2 regions of the Streptomyces sp. NPDC001980 genome follow, and region 1 is predicted to be linked to the other one. Evidence: predicted binding sites of a transcription regulator. Region 1 holds the regulator's gene; the other holds the start of a gene.

Region 1 (4,419 bases):
CCGGCAAGCACACCCTCCGCGTCGACTACGTCAACTGGACCGGCAGCGCCAAGGTCAAGGTCACGTACACACCCCGCACTTCGGCCTCCGTCGACAAGGTCAGGCCCCTCACCCCCAGGGACCCGCTCGTGTCGTACGACACGGCGAGCAACACCACGAAGCTCAGCTGGGTCAGGAACACGGAGATGGACCTCGCGGGCTACCGGGTCTACCGCCGCCTGCGGGGCAGCACGACCTGGACCCGGCTGACCACCACCACCGCGACCTCGTCCACCGACACCCCGCCGGCCACCGGCGCCGTCTACTACTACGAGGCCCGCGCCTACGACAAGGCCGGAAACGAGTCCACCGGCACCGCAGACCAGCAGGTCACCAGCATCACCCTGGCGACGCCGGGCGGGCTCGGCACGTCGGTCACGGACACCACGGCCGAGGTGTCCTGGCGGGCGGTGCCGGGCGCGGTGAAGTACCGGGTGGTGCGCACCGATCCGAACGGCACCGAGCAGGCCACCGTCGTCAACTGGAACCACCTCAGCGACGACACGCTCCACCGCAGCTACACCTACACGTACAAGGTCGCCGCGGTGGACGGCTCCGGTCACCTGTCGCCGTACAGCGACACCACCAGCGCCCACCGTCCGCCCGCCGCGCCGCGCGATCTCACGGCGACGGCGGAGGCCGGTGCCGCGCTGCTGAGCTGGACGGTCGAGCCGGGCGACGCCAACGTCCTCGCCTTCCACGTCTACCGCTCGACGACCCTGCCCGTCAGCACCACGGGCGAGCCGGTGTCGTGCTACATCACCTACACCGAACTCGCCGACGGATCACGGCGGTACAGCTGCGACGACGACTCGGCGCAGGAGGGCACCACGTACCACTACGTGGTGACGACGCAGGACCAGGCGAACAGCGTCTCGCTGCCCACGGACCCGGTCACCGTCACCCCGCTCGAATCGGACAAGCCGCCCGCGCAGGTGACCGGTCTGACGGCGACGGCCACGGAGTACGGCATCGAGCTGGACTGGGACGACAACACCGAGCCCGACCTGAAGCGGTACGCGGTCTACCGGGGCACGGTCCTCGGCGAGGAGGGCGAGGAGCAGGTCTGTTCCGCCGGTGAGTGGGCGCATCTGCCGGCCGGCACCTCGCACTTCCGGGACGTGCGGACGCCGGACGGCGACCACGCCTGCTACTGGGTCGACGCGATCGACAACGCGAACAACTCCAGCAGATGGCTGGGGCCCGTGACCGCGGTCGCCGTCGACGAACTGGACCTGACCCCGTCGGTGGCGACCCCGGAGGGCTCCCCGCTCACCCTGACGGCGGACACCCCCGACGCGGGCGGCGTCCACCTCGCCTGGAACGCGGTCGACTCGGCGACGGGCTACCAGGTCTACCGCTGGAACCCGGCCACGCAGACGTACGAGAAGCTGGCGGCCACCACCGACCGCTCGTACGACGACACCACGGCCGCCCGCGGCACCACCCACTACTACTGGGTGACCGCGCTGTACGCCGACGGCACGGAGTCGGCACCGGGCGCGGAGTGGGCGATCCTGGAGCCGTGACCGGCATGCGAAAGGGCCCGGAGGTGCGCCTCCGGGCCCTTTCCCACTGCTGCTCGGTCCTTGCTCGGTCCCTTGCTCAGTCCCTTGCTCAGTCCTTGGCCTTCTTCGGCCGCCACACCACCAACGCGCTGGTCTGCTGGACCTCCTGGTACGGCACCAGGTCGCGGCGGTAGGACGCGTGGACGGCGGCCTCGCGCTGCTGCATCGCGGTCGCCGCGCCGTCGACCGCCGCCTGGAGCTCGGCCACGCGCTGCTGGAGCGCTATGACCTGGTTCTCCAGTTCGATGATGCGCTTGATGCCGGCCAGGTTGATGCCCTCGTCCTGCGACAGCGCCTGCACCTGGCGGAGCAGCTCGATGTCGCGGGCCGAGTAGCGGCGGCCGCGCCCGGCCGTGCGGTCGGGGGAGACCAGGCCGAGGCGGTCGTACTGGCGCAGCGTCTGCGGGTGCAGTCCGGAGAGCTGGGCCGCCACCGAGATGACGTAGACCGGGGTCTCCTCGGTCAGTTCATACGGGTTACGTCGACGGCCGTCCATCTCTGTCATGCTCCCTTCGCGGCCTCGAACAGCTCGGCCCGCGGGTCCTCGCCCGCGGTCGCCTCGCGATACGCCTCCAGTGCGTCACGAGCATTCCCCGACAGGTCCTTCGGGACACTCACCTCGACGGTGACCAGGAGGTCGCCGCGGGTGCCGTCCTTGCGGACCGCGCCCTTGCCACGGGCGCGCATGGTGCGGCCGTTGGGCGTGCCCGGGGGCAGCTTCAGGGTGACCGGCGGTCCGCCCAGGGTCGGGACCCTGACCTCGCCGCCGAGCGCCGCCTCGGTGAAGGTCACCGGGACGGTCACCGTGAGGTTGTCGTCCTTGCGGCCGAACACCGGGTGGGCGTCCACGTGCACCATGACGTACAGGTCGCCCGCGGGGCCGCCGCGTTCGCCCGGTGCGCCCTTGCCGCGCAGGCGGATGCGCTGGCCGTCGGTGACCCCGGCGGGGATGCGGACCTGCATGGTCCGGGACGACTTGGCCCGGCCGCTGCCCTTGCAGTCGAGGCAGGGGTGCTCGGCGATCAGGCCGCGGCCCTTGCAGTCGGGGCAGGGGTCGGTGAGCGAGAAGCCGCCGCCGGATCCCCGCGCCACCTGGCCGGTGCCGACGCAGGTCGGGCACACCCGTGGGGTGCCGTTCTTGTCGCCGGTGCCCGAACAGGCCTTGCAGGGGGCCTGCGAGGACATCCGCAGCGGGACCGTGGCGCCCTCGATGGCCTCCGTGAAACTCAGCGTGACCTCGGACTCGATGTCCTGGCCGCGCCGCGGCTGGGTACGGCCGGCCGTGCCGCCGCCCCGGTTGAACAGGCCCCCCAGGACGTCACTGAAGCCGCCGCCGCCACCACCGAAGCCGCCGCCCCCGCCCTGGGCGTTGCCCCCGAAGAGGTCGCCCAGGTCGAAGTTGAAGTTGCCGCCGCCCGCGCCCGGCCCCGGGCGGAAGCCGCCGTTGCCGAAGAGGGCGCGTGCCTCGTCGTACTCCTTGCGCTTCTTGGGGTCGCCGAGTATGTCGTTCGCCTCGGAGATCTCCTTGAAGCGCTCCTCGGCCTTGGCGTTGCCCTTGTTGGCGTCCGGGTGGAACTCGCGGGCGAGCTTCCGGTACGCCTTCTTGATCTCGGCCTCGGTGGCGTCCTTGGGGACGCCGAGGACCTTGTAGTAGTCCTTCTCGATGAAGTCCTTGGTGCTCATCCCCGACGCCCCTCCTTCCACGTGTTACCTACGACTTCAGCCCTCCTCAGGGCCGTTGTCCTTCTCGTCCCCGGCCGCCGGGGCCTCTTCGGTCCCCTCGGCCTTCGCCGCCGTCGCTCCCGGCTGCGGTTCGGCGACCGCCACCCGCGCGGGGCGGATGGTGCGCTCGCCGATGCGATACCCGGGCTGCAGGATGGCCACGCACGTCGTCTCGGTGACGTCCGGCGCGTAGCTGTGCATCAGCGCCTCGTGGATCGTCGGGTCGAAGGGCTCGCCCTCCTTGCCGAACTGCTGCAGGCCCATCTTCGCCGCGACCGTCTCCAGCGACTCGGCCACCGACTTGAAACCGCCGACCAGTTCGCCGTGTTCCCGCGCGCGGCCGATGTCGTCGAGCACGGGCAGGAGTTCGGTCAGGAGGTTCGCGATGGCGATCTCCCGCACCGTGATCCGGTCGCGCTCCACCCGGCGGCGGTAGTTCTGGTACTCGGCCTGGAGACGCTGGAGGTCCGCGGTGCGCTCGCCGAGCGCGGTGCGCACCTGGTCCAGCTGCGCCGTCAGACCGGCCAGCTGTGCGCTTGAGTCCCCGGCCGGGGCCGCCCCCTGTGCGGGAGCGGCCTTCGGCGCGGCGTCGTCGGGGGTGGCGCCGGAGGGGACGTCGGGCTTCTCCTCGAAGCCCGGGGTCTCCTCCGTCACGCGGCACCGTCCTTGCGCTCGTCGTCGACGATCTCGGCGTCCACCACGTCGTCGGCGGCGTCACCGGCGGGGGCACCGCCGGCCGCGGCCTGCGAGGCCTGGGCGTCGGCGTACATGGCCTGGCCCAGCTTCTGCGAGACGGCAGCGACCTTCTCGGTGGCGGTGCGGATCTCGGCGGTGTCCTCGCCCTTGAGGTGCTCCTTGAGCTCCTCGATGGCGGCCTCGACCTCGGTCTTGATCTCGCCCGGGACCTTGTCCTCGTTGTCCTTGAGGAACTTCTCGGTCTGGTAGACGAGCTGCTCGCCCTGGTTGCGGGTCTCGGCGGCCTCGCGGCGGCGGTGGTCCTCCTCCGCGTACTGCTCGGCCTCCTGGCGCATCCGGTCGACCTCGTCCTTCGGCAGCGAGGAGCCGCCGGTGACGGTCATCTTCTGCTCCT
Region 2 (4,419 bases), on a different contig from region 1:
CCCGCCGGGAAGTGGATGTGCACACCCCGGTCCTTCAGGTCGCCGACCGGGAGTTCCAGTTCGGCGCCGTGCGAGCGGAGGAAGGACAGGGCGATCTGCGCGCTCTCCTTCATCACGTCACCCAGCTGACCGGTGAGGGTCAGCCCCGCCGCGCCCGTCTCCGGGTCGGCCAGCGACGCCTCCACGAAGAGGACGTCACCACCCGCTCCGGTGACCGCGAGCCCGGTCGCCACACCCGGGACCGCCGTACGGCGCTCGGCCGGGTCCTGGGCGGACTCGGGCACATGGTGCGGCCGGCCGATCAGGGCGCGCAGGTCCTCGTCCCTGATGGTGAACGGCAGCTCCCGCTGGCCCAGTTCGTGCTGGGCCGCGACCTTGCGCAGCAGCCGGGCGATCGACCGCTCCAGGGTGCGGACGCCTGCCTCCCGGGTGTACTCGCCGGCCAGCTTGCGCAGCGCGCTCTCCTCCAGGACGACCTCGTCCTTGTCGATGCCCGCCCGCTCCAGCTGGCGCGGGAGCAGGTGGTCACGGGCGATGACGACCTTCTCGTCCTCGGTGTAACCGTCCAGGCGGACCAGCTCCATACGGTCGAGCAGGGCCTCCGGGATCGCCTCCAGGACGTTGGCGGTGGCGAGGAAGACGACGTCGGACAGGTCGAGCTCGACCTCCAGGTAGTGGTCGCGGAAGGTGTGGTTCTGCGCCGGGTCCAGGACTTCGAGCAGGGCGGCCGCCGGGTCGCCCCGGAAGTCGGACCCCACCTTGTCGATCTCGTCGAGCAGGACGACCGGGTTCATCGAACCGGCCTCCTTGATGGCCCGGACGATCCGGCCGGGCAGCGCACCCACGTACGTACGCCGGTGACCACGGATCTCGGCCTCGTCCCGGACGCCGCCGAGGGCGACCCGGACGAACTTCCGCCCCATGGCATGGGCGACGGACTCACCGAGCGAGGTCTTGCCGACACCGGGCGGACCGACCAGCGCCAGCACGGCACCGCCACGGCGTCCGCCGATGACCCCGAGCCCCCGGTCGCTACGGCGCTTGCGCACCGCCAGGTACTCGGTGATCCGCTCCTTCACGTCCTCCAGGCCGGCGTGCTCGGCGTCCAGGACCGCCTTGGCGCCCTGGATGTCGTACTCGTCCTCGGTGCGCTCGTTCCACGGCAGTTCCAGCACCGTGTCCAGCCAGGTGCGGATCCACGAGCCCTCGGGCGACTGGTCGCTGGACCGCTCCAGCTTGTCGACCTCCTTGAGGGCGGCCTCGCGAACCTTCTCCGGCAGGTCGGCGGCCTCCACGCGGGAGCGGTAGTCGTCGGACTCCTCGCCGTCCTTGGCGGCGTCGCCGTTCAGCTCGCGCAGCTCCTTGCGGACCGCCTCCAGCTGACGGCGGAGCAGGAACTCGCGCTGCTGCTTGTCGACGCCCTCCTGGACGTCCTTGGCGATGGTCTCCGCCACGTCCTGCTCGGCGAGGTGGTCGCGCAGCTGCTGGGTGGCCAGCTTCAGGCGGGCGACCGCGTCGACGGTCTCCAGGAGTTCGATCTTCTGCTCGGTGGTCAGGAAGGGCGAGTAACCGGAGTTGTCGGCGAGCTGGGAGACGTCGTCGATGGCCTGCACCCGGTCCACGACCTGCCAGGCGCCGCGCTTGCGCAGCCAGGTGGTGGCGAGGGCCTTGTACTCCTTGACCAGTTCGGTGACATGACCGGGCACCGGGTCCGGGACGTTCTCGTCGATGCGGGTGCCCTCCACCCACAGGGCGGCACCAGGGCCGGTGGTGCCGGCGCCGATGCGCACCCGGTAGCGGCCGCGGATCAGCGCGCCCGGGTCGCCGTCGGCCAGGCGGCCGACCTGCTCCACAGTGCCGAGCACACCGGTGCTCGGGTAGGTCCCGTCGACCCGCGGCACCAGCAGCACCTTGGGCTTGCCGGGCTCGGTACGGGCGGCGGCCTGCGCGGCCTCGACGGCGGCGCGTACATCAGGGTCCTTCAGGTCCAGCGGGACCACCATCCCGGGCAGCACAACCTCGCCGTCGAGCGGCAGCACAGGGAGGGTGAGTGATGCGGACGTCGAAGCCATGATCTCCCCTTCGGCAGTCAACTTGAGTTATGCCGACTCAATGCATGTGAGCCACCGAATGTTCCCAGGCGTGCGTTCGCTGTGAGCGATCGGCTGCCGACCTGGTCGTACGGGGCGTACGGCCGAGGCCTACGAACGGAAAACAGTTGATCGGAGCGGGCTCATTCCCCGTACGGTCGGCCGGTGACCGACACCGACAGCACCGCTGCCCTGCTGGCCGCCTACGACGCCCAGATGCGCGCCGTCCAGCCCGTCCCCGCGCCCGGGATCACCTACGAGCACGACGGCCCCGCCCTCCGGGTGGTGGGCCAGCACCGCGGCTTCGTGACCGGGCCGCGGGACTGGGGCGGTGTGCGCGGCGCCGAACTGGACGCGCTGATCGCACGGCAGCGGGACTTCTTCGCGGCGCGCGGCGAGGCGATGGAGTGGAAGACGCGCGGGCACGACGACCCGGCGGACCTCCCCGGCCGGCTGCGGGCGGCGGGCTTCGTGCCCGAGCCGCCGGAGACGGTCGTGGTCGCCCTGGTCGGGGAACTGGCCGTGGCCGCACCCGCCCTGCCCCGGGGCGTGACCCTGCGCCGGGTCACCGCCGACGCGGACCTGGACCGGATCGCCGCGCTGGAGACGGCGGTGTGGGGCGCGGACATGGCGTGGATCGCCGGCTACCTGAGGGGCCGGCTCACGGTCGCCCCCGACGACAACGAGGTGTACGTGGCCGAGGCCGCCGGAGAGGTCGTCTCGGCGGCCTGGGTGGCCTTCCGGCCCGACACGGACTTCGCCATGCTGCTGGGCGGCTCCACGCTGGCCGAGTGGCGCGGCAAGGGCATCTACCGCGCCCTGGTCGCCCTGCGAGCGACCCGAGCGGCAGCCCGGAACGCCCCCTACCTCCTCGTGGAGGCCTCGGACGACAGCGCCCCGATCCTCGAACGGCTGGGCTTCAGGACGCTCACGACAACGACCCCGTACGTCTGGACCCCGGCCACCTGACAGATGCCGCCGCATCAGCGCCCCACAGGGGCGCGGGGAACCGCGCGAGCAACCGAACGAAGCCCGCACCCGGCAACCACCCGGAACCCCCGACGGCGATGGGCACCGCCAGGTCCGGCACCGCCGGACAACGCCATCGGGGCTGATCACCGTTGTGGCGGAAGGAGAATCCGGCACCGCCACACCACCGCAACACAACTCACAGGAACTGAGCCGAAACTGCCAGCGGATGCACAGCGAACGGCGGCACACCACGGGGCTCGGGGGACACATGGGTGAGAAACAGCCGACGCCCAAGCGGCCGGCCCGGCGTGCCGTGCTCACCGGCGCCGCCGTCGTCGCGGCGGGCGCCGCCGCCGTCCCGTTGACCCTGCGCGCCGTCGGCGACGACGGCGCCGGCACCCCCGCCCGCACCGCCTCCGCGGCCCCCGCCGCAAGCCGTCCCCCGGCCTCCCCCCTCCCCCGCACCGACCCGCGCCCGAACATCCTCCTCGTCCTCACCGACGACCAGCCCAAGGAGACGGACTGGGCGGTCCGGCGTACCGCCGACTGGCTGGGCGGGCAGGGCGTCACCTTCGCGCGGGCGCATGCCAACACCCCGCTCTGCGCGCCCTCCCGGGCCTCGATCATGTCGGGGCGGTACGCACACCACCACGGCGTCCTGGACACCGTCCACCCGTACCACCTCGACCAGCACACCACCGTGCAGCGCCAGTTGCACGAGGCCGGCTACCGCACCGGCCTGTTCGGCAAGTACCTCAACTACTGGCACACCGGCGACAACCCGCCGCACTTCGACGAGTGGCTGCTGCAGGAGCCCGTGGCCTACTACAACGGCCACTACAACGACAGCGGCACGGTCCGGAACATCCCCGGCTACAACACCCACGTCATCAGGGACCGCGCCCTCGCCTTCATCGACAGGTCCCGGACCGACACCCGGCCCTGGTTCGCGTACGTCGCCACCCGCAGCGCGCACGAACTCAACATCCCGGAGCGGAGGTACGCGCACGCGCGCGTGCCGGAATGGCCCGGCCGGCCCTCCGTCCACGAGGGCGACAAGAGCGACAAGCCGCCGTTCCTGCGCACGGCGAAGCACACGTACGACCAGGGAAAGGCGCTGCGCGGGCGCCAGTTGCGCACCCTGCTGTCGGTGGACGACGCGATGCGGGACTTCCGGGACAAGCTCCGCGCGCTGGGCCAGCTGGAGAACACCCTCGTGCTGTTCACCAGCGACCACGGGCTGTGCTGGGCGGACCACGGCTGGCTGCGCAAGTCGGTGCCGTACCGGCCGAGCCTGGAGGTGCCGTTCTGGCTGTCCTGGCCCGCACACGGCCTGGGCAAGGGCACCGTCGACGAC

Evidence for each region. Region 1 encodes HspR, which represses chaperone genes until heat shock. Its sites were predicted from a motif close to TTGAGNNNNNNNNNCTCAA; they were not measured.
Region 2: lon (endopeptidase La) is a predicted target of HspR. The motif match lies at 2,095-2,113, and genes of this name have one in related genera.

The regions. Positions count from the first base shown of each region.
Region 1 covers NZ_JBEOYD010000019.1:29,864-34,282, reverse strand. The annotation lists gene ABT137_RS27265 (PA14 domain-containing protein) at 1-1,568, shown strand, start outside; gene ABT137_RS27260 (heat shock protein transcriptional repressor HspR) at 1,657-2,103, opposite strand; gene dnaJ (molecular chaperone DnaJ) at 2,109-3,290, opposite strand; gene grpE (nucleotide exchange factor GrpE) at 3,327-3,983, opposite strand; gene dnaK (molecular chaperone DnaK) at 3,980-4,419, opposite strand, start outside.
Region 2 covers NZ_JBEOYD010000083.1:4,742-9,160, reverse strand. The annotation lists gene lon (endopeptidase La) at 1-2,072, opposite strand, end outside; gene ABT137_RS50025 (GNAT family N-acetyltransferase) at 2,307-3,059, shown strand; gene ABT137_RS50020 (sulfatase family protein) at 3,331-4,419, shown strand, end outside.